One region of the Streptomyces sp. NPDC036764 genome, then DNA from elsewhere that is predicted to be linked to it. Evidence: riboswitches for the same ligand, from Rfam matches in the RefSeq annotation. Region 1 holds a riboswitch; the other holds the start of a gene.
The links. A riboswitch is a leader RNA that binds a small molecule or an ion and turns the genes downstream of it on or off. The one in region 1 is predicted to bind S-adenosylmethionine.
Positions count from the first base shown of each region.

Region 2: it holds a riboswitch for S-adenosylmethionine, as region 1 does, so the genes downstream of both, thrC (threonine synthase) here and ACZ69Q_RS20465 (aminotransferase class V-fold PLP-dependent enzyme) in region 1, are expected to answer to the same signal.

Region 1 covers NZ_JBVJPT010000004.1:495,425-502,506, forward strand. Annotated here, with positions in the region: gene qcrB (cytochrome bc1 complex cytochrome b subunit) at 1-1,579, shown strand, start outside; gene trpD (anthranilate phosphoribosyltransferase) at 1,720-2,784, shown strand; SAM riboswitch class IV at 2,860-2,976, shown strand; gene ACZ69Q_RS20465 (aminotransferase class V-fold PLP-dependent enzyme) at 3,106-4,473, shown strand; partial or broken gene ACZ69Q_RS20470 (glycerate kinase) at 4,428-4,589, opposite strand; partial or broken gene ACZ69Q_RS20475 (small secreted hydrophilic protein) at 4,659-4,963, opposite strand; gene ACZ69Q_RS20480 (Lrp/AsnC family transcriptional regulator) at 5,045-5,326, opposite strand; gene ACZ69Q_RS20485 (rhomboid family intramembrane serine protease) at 5,323-6,084, opposite strand; gene ACZ69Q_RS20490 (hypothetical protein) at 6,249-6,488, shown strand; gene ACZ69Q_RS20495 (NYN domain-containing protein) at 6,528-7,082, shown strand, end outside.
Region 2 covers NZ_JBVJPT010000008.1:148,299-155,380, forward strand. Annotated here, with positions in the region: gene otsB (trehalose-phosphatase) at 1-765, shown strand, start outside; gene ACZ69Q_RS27550 (alpha,alpha-trehalose-phosphate synthase (UDP-forming)) at 778-2,229, opposite strand; gene ACZ69Q_RS27555 (glucosyl-3-phosphoglycerate synthase) at 2,325-3,269, opposite strand; SAM riboswitch class I at 3,417-3,586, shown strand; gene thrC (threonine synthase) at 3,605-4,888, shown strand; gene ACZ69Q_RS27565 (MoaD/ThiS family protein) at 4,885-5,160, shown strand; gene ACZ69Q_RS27570 (cold-shock protein) at 5,603-5,809, shown strand; gene groL (chaperonin GroEL) at 6,138-7,082, shown strand, end outside.

The sequences.
Region 1 (7,082 bases):
CGTCGCCGACTGGGCCGACGGCCGGCTCGGGATCTACTCCCTGGCCAAGGCCAACATGCGCAAGATCTTCCCCGACCACTGGTCGTTCATGTTGGGTGAGGTCTGCCTCTACAGCTTCATCATCATCATCCTCACGGGTGTGTATCTGACGCTGTTCTTCCACCCGTCGATGAACGAGGTGGAGTACCACGGCTCCTACGTCCCGCTCCAGGGGCAGCTCATGTCGGAGGCGTTCAGCTCCACGCTGCACATCTCCTTCGACGTGCGCGGTGGTCTGCTCATCCGGCAGATCCACCACTGGGCCGCGCTGATCTTCCTCGCGGGCATGTTCGTGCACATGATGCGCGTGTTCTTCACGGGCGCGTTCCGCAAGCCGCGTGAGATCAACTGGCTGTTCGGCTTCCTGCTGTTCGTCCTGGGCATGTTCACCGGTTTCACCGGCTACTCGCTCCCGGACGACCTGCTCTCCGGCACCGGTGTCCGCTTCACCGAGGGCGCGATCCTGTCCATGCCGATCGTCGGCACGTACATCTCGTTCTTCCTCTTCGGCGGCGAGTTCCCGGGCGTCGACTTCGTGGCCCGCTTCTACTCGATCCACATCCTGCTGCTGCCGGGCATCATGCTCGGCCTGGTGGTCGGCCACCTGATCCTGGTCTTCTACCACAAGCACACGCAGTTCGCGGGCCCCGGAAAGACGAACAAGAACGTCGTCGGCATGCCGCTGCTGCCGGTCTACATGGCCAAGGCCGGAGGCTTCTTCTTCCTGGTCTTCGGTGTCATCGCGGTGATCGCGGCGATCGCGCAGATCAACCCGGTGTGGGCCATCGGCCCCTACCGGCCGGACATGGTGTCCACGGGCGCCCAGCCCGACTGGTACATGGGCTTCGCCGAGGGTCTGGTCCGGTACATGCCGGGCTGGGAGGTCAACTTCTGGGGTCACACGCTGGTCCTCGGCGTGTTCATCCCGCTGGTGCTCTTCGGTCTGGTCCTGGGTGCGATCGCGCTCTACCCGTTCATCGAGTCCTGGGTCACCGGCGACAAGCGCGAGCACCACATCCTGGACCGCCCGCGCAACGCCCCGACGCGTACCGCGTTCGGCGTCGCCTGGGTCACGGTGTACATGATCGGCCTGGTCGGTGGTGGCAACGACCTGTGGGCCACCCACTTCCACCTGTCGATCAACGCGGTCACCTGGTTCGTCCGGATCAGCTTCTTCGTCGGACCGGTCCTCGCGTTCATCGTCACCAAGCGCATCTGCCTCGGCCTCCAGCGCCGGGACAAGGACAAGGTGCTGCACGGCCGCGAGTCGGGCATCATCAAGCGCCTGCCGCACGGTGAGTTCATCGAGGTCCACGAGCCGCTCAGCCAGGACGCGCTGTACACGCTCACCGCGCACGAGCAGTACAAGCCGGCCGAGATCGGCCCGACGGTCGACGAGAACGGCGTCGAGCGCAAGGTGAAGGGCTCCCAGAAGCTCCGCGCCAAGCTCAGCCGGTCCTACTTCGGCGAGGACGGCCAGATCGCCAAGCCGACGGTCGAGGAGTACAAGGAGATCACGAGCGGCCACGGCCACCACTGATCGCTGCGCACGCCACGCCACGGCAGAAGGGCCCCGTCCGATCTTCGGACGGGGCCCTTCTCCGTGTCCCGGGGCTGGATAGGGTGGACTCGTTGAGACTCGTGTCCCGTAGTGCGGGACGCCTGAACCTGGAGCGGCTTATGAGCGCTGTGACCCCCGCTGGAGGCGACACCGCGGCGGGCCGCTCCTGGCCCCTGCTGCTGAACGGCCTGCTGGACGGCCGGGACCTGTCCGCCGACGACACCGCGTGGGCGATGGACCTGATCATGCGCGGCGAGGCGACGGACGCGCAGATCGCCGGGTTCGTGGTGGCGCTGCGGGCCAAGGGCGAGACGGTGCAGGAGATCACCGGGCTCGTCAGGACGATGTACGCGCACGCGAACGTGATCGAGGTGCCGGGGCCGACCGTCGACATCGTCGGCACGGGCGGCGACGGTGCGAAGACCGTCAACATCTCCACGATGTCGGCGATCGTCATCGCCGGCACCGGCGCGAAGGTCGTCAAGCACGGCAACCGTGCCGCGTCGTCGGCGTCGGGCGCCTCGGACGTGCTGGAGAAGCTCGGCGTCAATCTGGAGCTGCCCGTCGGGCGGGTGGCGCGGGTCGCCGAGGACGCCGGGATCACCTTCTGCTTCGCGGTGAAGTTCCATCCGTCGCTGCGCCATGTGGCCGCGGCGCGCGGGCAGTTGGGCATCCGCACGACCTTCAACGTGCTCGGTCCGCTGACCAACCCGGCGAAGGTGAAGGCCCAGGCGGTCGGTGTGGCCGACCCGCGCATGGCGCCGATCGTCGCCGGCGTCTTCGCCGAGCGCGGCAACTCCTCGCTGGTGTTCCGCGGCGACGACGGCCTCGACGAGCTGACGACCACCGCCACCTCGCGGGTGTGGGTCGTGCGCGACGGCAAGGTGACCGAAGAGGCCTTCGACCCGCGTGACGTCGGCATCGAGCTGGTGCCCGTGGAGGCGCTGCGCGGCGCCGACGCGTCCTACAACGCCGAGGTCGCCCGCCGCCTGCTGGACGGCGAGACGGGGCCGGTGCGCGACGCCGTACTGCTGAACTCCGCGGCGGCGCTGGTGGCGCTGGAGCCCGGCGACGGGCCGCTGACGGAACAGATCCGCGCCGGCATGGCGAAGGCGGCGGAGTCGATCGACTCCGGGTCCGCGAAGCGGACGCTGGAGCGGTGGGTCGCGGCGAGCAACGCCTAGCAAGTGCCCGATGTCGTCCCGCGATCCGGACACGGGTTGCGGGACGACGATCATTTCACGTACGTTCCTGTACCAGGTCATGAGTGACAGTCATGAGGCCCCGGCCGACTGTCCGGCAACCCTCCGTCCGTGGCGGGGTGCCCCGGGTGAAGACCAGGCCGTAGGCAGCGAGGTCTACGGCAAGCGCGGGCCCCTCTCGAAACCAGGGGTCCTGGTCGTTCGAGGGAGTCTTCCGTGAGCAAGCGAATGCGATAGGGCCGCCGAGCCCCGCCTCCGCGCACCCACTTTCACTTTCTTCTTTCCTCTCACGGGAGTTCCGTCATGTCTGTCTCCACCGCTGCCTCCGTCCAGAGCATTTGTGCCCCGCTGCCCGTTCTGGGCCGAGATGTCACCGTCCCGCTCGTCACCGGCGACGAGGTCGTCTACGCCGCGCTCGACTACGCCGCCAGCGCCCCCGCCCTCCAGCGTGTCTGGGACGACGTGGCCGCCTACGCGCCGTACTACGGCAGCGTCCACCGCGGTGCCGGCTACCTCTCCCAGCTCTCCACCGACCTGTTCGAGAACGCCCGCCGGACGGTCGCCGAGTTCCTGGACTGCCGGGACGGCGACCAGGTCGTGTTCACCCGCTCCACCACCGACTCGCTGAACCTGCTCGCCGCCGCCCTGCCGGCCGACTGCCAGGTCTTCGTCTTCGAGACCGAGCACCACGCCTCCCTGCTGCCCTGGCGCGACGCCCGCGTCACCTACCTCAACGCCCCGCGCACCCACCGCGAGGCCGTCGAGACCCTGGAGCGCGCCCTCGCCGAGCGCGACCCGTACGGCCCGGCCCTGGTCTGCGTCACCGGCGCCTCGAACGTGACCGGCGAGCTGTGGCCGGTGCGCGAGCTGGCCGCCGCCGCGCACGCCCATGGCGCCCGGATCGTCCTGGACGCCGCCCAGCTCGCCCCGCACCACGCGGTGAGCGTCCGTGACCTGGACGTCGACTGGGTCGCCTTCTCCGGCCACAAGCTGTACGCCCCCTTCGGCTCCGGAGTCCTGGCCGGCCGCTCCGACTGGCTGCGCGCGGCGGAGCCGTACCTCGCGGGCGGCGGCGCCAGCCGCAAGGTGTCGCGGCGTGAGGACGGCGGTGTCGATGTCGAGTGGCACGACAGCGCCGCCCGGCACGAGGCCGGCTCCCCGAACGTCATCGGCGCCTACTCCATCGCCTCCGCCTGCAAGGCGCTCACCGAGGCCGGTTTCGACGACCTGGTCGCCCGTGAGCAGTACCTGATCGAGAAGGTGCGGGCCGGTCTCGCCGAGGTGCCCGAGGTCCGGGTCCTCTCCCTCTTCGGCGACGACGCGCCGCGCGTCGGTGTGATCTCCTTCGTCGTCGCGGGCTGGAACAGCTCCCACTTCGCCGCCGCCCTCTCCGCCGAATACGGCATCGGCGTCCGCGACGGGCTGTTCTGCGCCCACCCGCTGGTCCGCACGCTGCTCGGCAGCGACCCGCAGGCCCAGGGCGAGTGCGGCGCCCCGGAGGCGGCGCCCGGCGAGAAGTCCCTCAACGCCATCCGGGTCAGCTTCGGGGCCGGTACGCCGGACGAACACGTCGAGCGGTTCGTGAACGCGGTGAAGGAGCTCGTGACGGACGGCGCGAAGTGGAACTACCGCACCGAGGACGGCCGTTGCGTGCCGGACACCTCCGCGTGAGCCGGTAGCCGGGCGCCCGGCAGGATCATCCGCAGGGCGCGTTCGGTCGCGTCGGTGAGGAGTTCTAAGGCCCGCACCAGGGCCCCCGCCAGGGCCATCGGCGCGGGCGGGATGCCGGCACCGCTCCTCGCGGCCGCGCCCGACAGGCGGCGCAGCCGCCCTCCAGGTGCGCGGAACCGCACATGTCACGGCCCGCGGAGTGCTCGGCCGTCGTCCCCGGGCTCGCCGCGGTCGTCGTCCGAGGTGTCGGGGGCGTCGTCATCGTCGTCACTCGCGGGGCTGTCGGTCACCGGCGGGCGGGAGACGACCTCGTCGCTCGGCGTCGGTGCACGCCGGGTGGGCGTCGGCGTGGCGGAGCGCTGTCCAGCTCCACCCGGGGCGGGACCTCGGCCGACTTCGGCCGGTCGGTGAGGGCGAAGATGGTCGCGGCGATGCCCAGCGGGATCGCCACGACGGCAGCGAGGGCCGCGATCCGGTGCGGGAAGGCCATACGGCGATCCTGCCCACGGCTCCCGGCGGCCAGGATGAGCCCAGGACGAAGAACTCTTCATCCTGAGCGGCGCCCGGGGTGTCAGCTATCCAGGCCGATGGCGAAGGCGGCCTCGATGTCGTGCTGGGAGTAGGTGCGGAACGCCACGTGCGTGTCCGTGCCCTCGACTCCGGGGATCTTGCTGATCCGGCCGGGGATGACCTCGGCCAGCTCCTCGTGCTCCTTCACCCGCACCATGGCGATCAGGTCGTAGGTGCCGGTGACGGAGAAGACCTCGGTCACGTTCTCCAGCGAGGCGATCCGTTCTGCGATCTCGGGGATCCGGTCCACGCTGGTCTTGATCAGGACGATCGCGGTGATCACGGCTGGTTCTCTCCCTCGGGGGCCGGAGCTGGGGCGGCTTTCACTCTAGTGGGCCGCCCGAACCGGGCCCACGCGTAGCCGAAGCCCAGCCCGAAGCCCACCAGGTGCGCCAGATACGCCACCCCGGGCCCCTGCGTCGCCCGCCCGGCCGCCACCCACTGAAGGGCCGCCCAGAAGGGCAGCACCACCCAGGCCGGGAAGCGCAGCGGCAGGAAGAGCAGGAACGGCAGCAGGCTTGTCACCCGCGCTCCGGGGAAGAGGAAGAGGAACGCGCCGAGGACGGCCGAGATCGCCCCGGACGCGCCGACCAGGGACTGGGTGGAGTCGTCGTTGGCGGCGGCGTAGCCCAGCAGGGCCAGATAGCCGCAGCCGAGATAGAACAGCGTGAACTGGACGCGGCCCATCCGTTCCTCGGTCATCGCGCCGAAGACGTAGAGGAAGAGCATGTTGCCGAGCAGGTGCACCCAGCTCCCGTGCACGAACAGGGCCGTCGCCGGGGTGAGGGCGGCACGGGGCGCGCCCTCGAACAGTTCCGCCGGCACCACGCCCCAGCGATGGAAATAGGCCCGCTGCGCGGCGATCAGCTCCTCGCCCGAGCCGTGCGCCGGATTGAGCCCCGCCGCCGGGCTCAGCAGGAAGAGCAGGCAGCACAGGGTGATCAGCCCGTACGTCACCGGCGCCGGCGACCCGAGGGCCGGTCCTCCCGCGGCCCTGCCGAACCGAGCCCGGAAATGCGCCACGCTCCAGTTGCCGATCATGAATACAGAGCATGACGTAACGGGACGCACTCGCACAGACCGCCTCGCCGCCGTGGACGGACGGGCGACGGGTACCCGCCAGGCCGTAGGGTTACGAGCCACACGCACCGGAGTCCGGCGCGTGGCCGACAATAGAAGGCCTACAGGAAAAGAGCGCAGTCACGATGACGGTTCCCCTGCCGACCGGCACGACGCGGTGGCGCTGCACCCTCTGTGGCAACCTCACGCGCTTCGACGTGACGCGTTCGTCCAGGGTCGTGGAGTACATGCACCTCGATCTGGCCGGCGAGCCGAAGGTCGAGGAGCGCGAGGTGCTCAGTGAGACGATCGAGTCGGTGCGCTGCCGCTGGTGCAACGCGGTGGACAAGGTGGAACTCGTGGACAGGCCGGGCGCCGGCTCCTGACGGGAGCAGGCCCCCCGCACAGACATTGGGGTGTGACGGATGGTGGAGACACAAGGCGGGGGGCCGGGCGACGGCGCCGCCGAGGTGCTCGACCGTCCGCTGCCCGACGGCGTACGGCGCAAGGTCGTACAGATCGTGTCCGACGGCTTCGGCGGGCTGACCGTCGGCGAACTGCCCGCGCAGTTGCGCCAGTACGCCAGATTCGCGCCGAACCGGCGGGCCAAGTTCGCGGGCAACGCGATGGCCGCCGCGCTGGAGACCGATCCGCTCTTCCGCCAGCGCATCGGCGAGAAGCTCAGAGAGGCCCAGCCGGAGCTCACCGGTGCCCTCGACTCAGGCTCGACGCCTGCGGCCGCGGATCCGCTCGACGTGGCGGCCGCGGCCTATGTTCTGCGGCCCACCGGCTGGGTCAAGCTGGTCACCGCGGCCGGCGAGGAGGCCCAGCGCGCCGACGCCGAGCGCGCCGACGAGGAGACCCGCGCCGAGCTGGAGCGGCTGCGCGAGGAGCTGGCGCACGCCCGGGAGCACACCCGGGACGAGGCCGAGCGGCTGCGCACCGAGCTGGACGCGGCCAAGAAGGAAGCCGAATCGCTT
Region 2 (7,082 bases), on a different contig from region 1:
GAGCGGGCGCTCGTCGCCCTGGACTTCGACGGCACGCTCGCGCCGATCGTGCCGGACCCGGAGCAGGCGCGGGCCCACCCCGACGCCCTGCCGGCGCTCGCGGCGCTCGCCCCCAAGGTCGCCGCCGTCGCGGTGATCACCGGCCGGCCGGCCGACGTCGCCGTGCGGTACGGCGGATTCGCCGGGATCCCCGGCCTTGAGCACCTCGTCGTGCTCGGGCACTACGGCGCCGAACGCTGGGACGCCGTCAGCGGTGAGGTCACCGCGCCCGACCCCCACCCCGGCGTCGCGGCCGTGCGGGCCGAACTGCCCGGCGTCCTCGACGCGAACGGCGCCGCGACCGGCACCTGGACCGAGGACAAGGGGCACGCCATCGCCGTGCACACCCGCCGCGCCGCCGATCCCCAGGGCACTTTCGAGGCCCTGCGCGGCCCCTTGGCCGACCTGGCCCGGCGCAACGGCCTGATCGTCGAACCCGGCCGCATGGTCCTGGAACTGCGCCCGCCGGGCATGGACAAGGGCGTGGCGCTGAGCGAGTACGTCCGGGAACTCGGCGCCGAGTCCGTCCTCTACGCCGGTGACGACCTCGGCGACCTGCCCGCCTACGCCGCCGTCGACAAACTCCGCTCCCACGGCACCCCCGGCCTGCTGGTGTGCAGCGGCAGCGAGGAGGTCACCCAACTGTCGGAGCGGGCGGACATCGTGGTGGACGGCCCGGCGGGCGTCGTACGGCTACTACGAGCCCTCGCCGACCGGGCCGGCTGACCGGCCCCCCGTTCAGGCGGACGGGCCGGGCCGTTCCTCCAACGCGTGCAGTTGGTCCAGGAACCACTGGGCGGGCGGTAGTGCGGTTGCGGCGGCCGCCAGGCGCTTCGAGCGCTCCGCCCGTTCCTCCGGACGCACGGTCAGTGCCTCGTGCAGTGCCCGTGCCGTGCCGATCACGTCGTACGGGTTGACGGTGATCGCGTCCTCGCCCAGCTCCTCGTGGGCCCCGGCCTCCCGCGACAGCACCAGGGCGCACCCCTCGTCGGAGACGACCGGCACCTCCTTCGCGACCAGGTTCATGCCGTCCCGGATGGGGTTGACGAGCGCCACGTCCGCGAGTCGGTAGGCGGCCAGCGAGCGCGCGAAGTCGTCCTTGACGTGGAGCACGACCGGGGTCCAACCCGGCGTCCCGTACTGCGAGTTGAGCTCGTCCGCCACCCGCTGCACCTCGGCCGTGTAGTCCCGGTACACCGCCAGGTCCTGCCGCGAGGGGTAGGCGAACGCCACGTGCACCACGCGCTCGCGCCACTCGGGGCGGTCGTCGAGGAGCTGCCGGTAGGCGAGCAGACCGCGCACGATGTTCTTCGACAGCTCGGTCCGGTCGACCCGCACGATCGCCCTGCGGGCGGTCCCGTCCGGGGCCGTGCCGATCTCGGCGCGGAGCGCGGTCATCCGCTCCTCCACGTCCGCCCGGTGGGAGCGTTCGCGCAGGAAGTCCGCGTCCGCGCCCAGCCCGTGCACGCCGATCCGCGTGCCCCCGAGCCCGTCGGCGAACCGGGCGGCGCAGCACGCCTCGAACGCGTCCGCCCACCGCCGGGTCAAAAAACCCAGCCGGTCCGCGCCCAGCATCCCGCGCAGCACCTGATCGGCGATGTCGTCGGGCAGCATCCCGAAGTACTCGGGCGGCGCCCACGGCGTGTGCGAGAAGTGGCCGATCCTGAGGTCGGGGCGCAGCTCACGGAGCATCCCCGGCACCAGCGTCAGGTGATAGTCCTGCACCAGCACCGCCGCCCCCGGCGCCGCCTGCCCGGCCAGCGCCTCGGCGAAGGCGCGGTTGTAGGTCACGTACGAGGTCCACTGGCGCCGGAACTCCGCGTCGAAGACCGGCTCCAGCGGCGTCTGATAGAGCATGTGGTGGACGAACCACAGCACCGAGTTCGCGATGCCGTTGTACGCGTCCGCGTGCACGTCGGCCGGGATGTCCAGCATCAGCACGCCGTCCTCGCCGACCCCGCGCCGCACCGCCTCCCGGTCCCCGTCGGACAGCGCCGAGCACACCCACAGCGCGCCCGCGTCCGGCCCGATCGCCGACAGCCCGGAGACGACTCCGCCGCCGCCGCGCTTGGAGTTCAGCGAGCCGTCGTCGCCCACCGCGTACGAGACCGGGCCGCGGTTCGACGCGACCAGCACCTTGGCAGCACCCGGCGCACCCGGCCCATCCTGCGCATCCTGCGTGGAAGCCATAAGCCTCAACCTAGCCCTCCCCGGAAACGCTCAAACGTGCGGTTCCGCTCAGTGGGGGGCTCTTGTACGCCCTGTATACGGCCGGATTCCGGCGTTTACGCGACCTTCCGCGTCGCGTACTCGGCGATCTCCACCATCGGCGGCCGTTCCTCGGTGTCCACGGAGTACGTACGCGGCTCGAAACCGTCCTCGCCGCGCTCGAACTGGGTCAGCGACGGCCGCACCAGATGCCCGCGGGCCAGCCGCAACTGGGCCGTGCGGTAGATCGCGGCGGACATCCGGCCGAGCGCCTGCCCGTCCTGGTGCCGGTGCTTGCGCACCCCCACGTCCACCTGGGCGAGCGCGTCGAGCCCGACCAGATGCAGCGCGTCGACCAGCATGCCCAGCTCGATGCCGTACCCGACGGGGAACGGGAGCTGTTCCAGCAGGCTGCGGCGGGCCGCGTACTCGCCGCCGAGCGGCTGCACGAAACCGGCGAGCTGCGGCCAGTGCATGTTCAGCAGCGGGCGCGCCATCAGCTCCGTGACCCGGCCGCCCTGCCCGGCGGCACCGCCGAGCGGACGGTCGTACATCGCCTTGACCAGGTCCACGCCGGGGTCGGTGAGCAGCGGGCCGACGATCCCGGAGACGAAGTCGGAGGAGAACTCCTTCAGATCGGCGTCGATGAAGCAGACGACGTCGCCGGTCGTGACGAGCAGCGAGCGCCACAGCACCTCGCCCTTGCCGGGCACGGCCGGGACGCGCGGGAGGATCTCGTCCCGGTGCACCACCCGGGCGCCCGCGGCTGCGGCCACCTCGGAGGTGCGGTCGGTGGAGCCGGAGTCGACGACGACGATCTCGTCGACCAGCGGAACCTGCCGCACGAGGTCATGGGCGATGATCGAGACGATGTCGCCGACCGTCTCCTCCTCGTTGAGCGCGGGCAGCACGACGGAGACCGACTGGCCCGTGCGCTGTTTGGCGGCCAGGATGTGATGCAGCGGGCGATCGGTAACGGACCAGGAGCGGCGGCTCAGCCAGCGCTCGACTTCTTCCAGCACGGTCGGCGGCTCCTCACTGTCGGAACGTTTGTGATCCATCTCGCGGTTCGGACGGCTATCTCAACTGTCCTGGCGTTCGGTTACAGTCTTGAACAACGCGGGTGACCATCGCATGTCCGAGGTCAACCGTCGTCCACAACCGAATACCGCTCATCCAGAGGGGCAGAGGGATACGGCCCGATGAAGCCCCGGCAACCCTCCAGTCGGTTCTCGTAGATCAGCGTCGATCGTCACAGTTGATCGTCTGCGCGAGGCTCCCGGCTAGGGAAGGTGCCAAATCCGTCTCACGGCGAGATGCGTCGTGAGGAAGATGAGGAGAAAGGGCCTCGCCTCACATGGCTGCGCAGACTGTTGCAAGCACCACCGAATCCACCGTAGACCTCGGCCCCGCCGCGGCGCTCTCCTGCCGCGAGTGCGGCCACCGGGTACCGCTCGGCCCGGTCTTCGCGTGCGAGGAGTGTTTCGGCCCGCTGGAGATCGCCTACGACTTCTCGGCCTACGACACCGAGGAGCTCCGCAAGCAGATCGAAGCGGGTCCCGCGAACATCTGGCGTTACGCGCCGCTGCTGCCCGTCCCGGCCGACGTCGCCGACAAGCCGAACCTCAACCCCGGCTGGACCAAGCTCGTCAAGGCCGACAACCTCGCCGGCGAGCTGGGTGTGACCGGCGGCCTGTACATCAAGGACGACTCCGGCAACCCGACGCACTCCTTCAAGGACCGTGTCGTCGCCCAGGCCCTGGAGGCCGCCCGCGCCTTCGGCTTCACCACGCTCTCCTGCTCCTCCACCGGCAACCTGGCCGGCGCGGTGGGTGCCGCGGCCGCCCGCGCCGGCTTCCGCTCGTGCGTGTTCATCCCGCACGACCTGGAGCAGGGCAAGGTCGTCATGGCCGCGATCTACGGCGGCGAGCTCGTCGGCATCGAGGGCAATTACGACGACGTGAACCGTTTCTGCTCCGAGTTGATCGGCGACCCGGCCGGCGAGGGCTGGGGCTTCGTCAACGTCAACCTGCGGCCCTACTACGCCGAGGGCTCCAAGACCCTGGCGTACGAGATCTGCGAGCAGCTCGGCTGGCGGCTCCCGGACCAGTTGGTCGTCCCGATCGCCTCCGGCTCGCAGCTCACGAAGATCGACAAGGGGCTCCAGGAGCTGATCAAGCTCGGGCTCGTCGAGGACCGGCCGTACAAGATCTTCGGTGCGCAGGCCGAGGGCTGCTCGCCGGTGTCGACCGCCTTCAAGGCCGGCCACGACGTGGTCCGCCCCCAGAAGCCGAACACCATCGCCAAGTCGCTGGCCATCGGCAACCCGGCCGACGGCCCGTACGTCCTCGACATCGCGCGCCGCACCGGCGGGTTCGTGGAGGATGTGACGGACGAGCAGGTCGTCGACGCGATCAAGATCCTCGCCCGGACCGAGGGCATCTTCGCGGAGACCGCCGGCGGGGTGACCGTGGGCGTGACGAAGAAGCTGATCGAGAGCGGTGTCCTCGACCCCACGAAGACCACGGTCGTCCTCAACACCGGCGACGGCCTCAAGACCCTCGACGCGGTGGCCGGTACCGGCCTCACCGCCACCATCCGCCCGAACCTGGACTCCTTCCGAGAGGCTGGCCTCGCATGAGCGTGACCGTTCGCATCCCCACCATCCTGCGCACCTACACCGGCGGGCAGGCCGAGGTCGCCGCCGATGGTGCCAACCTCGCCGAGGTCATCGCCGACCTGGAGAAGAACCACACGGGGATCGCCGCCCGGGTGCTGGACGACCAGGGCAAGCTGCGGCGCTTCGTCAATGTCTACGTCAATGACGACGACGTGCGTTTCGAGCAGGGCCTGGAGACGGCGACCCCGGACGGTGCGGGCGTTTCCATCATCCCGGCCGTCGCCGGCGGCTGACAGAATGACCGATCATTACCATCGGTAACACGGGTTACTGAGAGTTCACCGAATTGCCCCCTCCGTGAGAGAAGCGGAGGGGGCAATTCTGTGTGGTTGAGCGAGGTACAGTTGGGGAACGTGCCGCCGATCTCCGAGTCGGTTGCCCTTGATTCTTGCCGTACGCCCGACAAGAAGTAGCCAAAGTGTGCGGGTTTTTTGCGGCTTCTGTTCCTTTTGTCAGGTCCGACTTGACCTGAAGTCAGGGGAATTGTCCCCACATTCCCGACCGGTCGTGCCCGGATTTCTCGTCCGATTGACCTGTTGCAGACGGCAGTTGGGCAGATACATTCAGCCGCGGTCGACGCGTTCCGGCGCACGCCCCCGACCGATGGGGGGTGAGGTCTGACCCGGATCCGCGAAGTGTGGATCTGTGCAAGGGCCAGTAATAGGGGAGTTAGGCATGGCTCAGGGCACCGTCAAGTGGTTCAACGCGGAGAAGGGGTACGGCTTCATCGCGGTCGACGGTGGTGCGGATGTTTTCGTCCACTACAGCGCGATCCAGATGGACGGTTACCGCACCCTGGAGGAAGGCCAGCGGGTCGAATTCGAGATCTCGCAGGGCCAGAAGGGGCCGCAGGCGGACATGGTCCGTCTGGCGACCGGCTGAAGCACGCGTCGACTAACAGCAGCGACGTACTTCTTCGAAGGGCCCGCACCTCCCGGGGTGCGGGCCCTTCGCCGTGCTCAGAACCCGTTCGCGGTCCGTTCGCGCCCGGCGGAGCGCCCCGCCCGATCCCCGAGAGCCGCTTGCACTCGCATGGGTCGAGTGCTAATCATTGCGTTAGCACTCTGAAGGTGAGAGTGACAACGAAGGACCGGGTCGGTGAGGCCCGCAGGCCGGGTGGGGCAAGGAACCACGAGGCCGGCGAGCCGTCCGTCGCGGGCGCGGGCGCGGTCCGAAGGAATCACCCCCAGTCCTGGAGGGACCACTTCACATGGCCAAGATCATCGCGTTCGACGAGGAGGCGCGGCGCGGCCTCGAGCGCGGCATGAACCAGCTCGCGGACGCCGTGAAGGTGACGCTCGGCCCCAAGGGCCGCAACGTCGTCCTCGAGAAGAAGTGGGGCGCCCCCACGATCACCAACGATGGTGTCTCCATCGCCAAGGAGATCGAGCTCGAGGACCCGTACGAGAAGATCGGCGCCGAGCTGGTCAAGGAAGTCGCCAAGAAGACGGACGACGTCGCCGGTGACGGTACGACCACCGCGACCGTTCTCGCCCAGGCCCTGGTCAAGGAGGGCCTGCGCAACGTAGCCGCCGGCGCCAACCCGATGGCCCTCAAGCGCGGTATCGAGCGCGCCGTCGAGGCCGTCTCCGCCGCCCTGCTGGAGCAGGCGAAGGACGTCGAGACCAAGGAGCAGATCGCCTCCACGGCCTCCATCTCCGCCGCCGACACCCAGATCGGCGAGCTCATCGCCGAGGCGATGGACAAGGTCGGCAAGGAAGGCGTCATCACCGTCGAGGAGTCCCAGACCTTCGGTCTGGAGCTGGAACTCACCGAGGGTATGCGCTTCGACAAGGGCTACATCTCGGCGTACTTCGCCACCGACATGGAGCGTATGGAGGCGTCGCTCGACGACCCGTACATCCTGATCGCCAACTCCAAGATCGGCTCCGTCAAGGACCTGCTCCCGCTCCTGGAGAAGGTCATGCAGTCGGGCAAGCCGCTGCTGATCATCGCCGAGGACGTCGAGGGCGAGGCCCTGTCGACCCTGGTCGTCAACAAGATCCGCGGCACCTTCAAGTCCGTCGCCGTCAAGGCCCCGGGCTTCGGTGACCGTCGCAAGGCGATGCTGAACGACATCGCCATCCTCACCGGTGGCGAGGTCATCTCCGAGGAGGTCGGTCTCAAGCTCGAGAACACCTCCCTGGACCTGCTG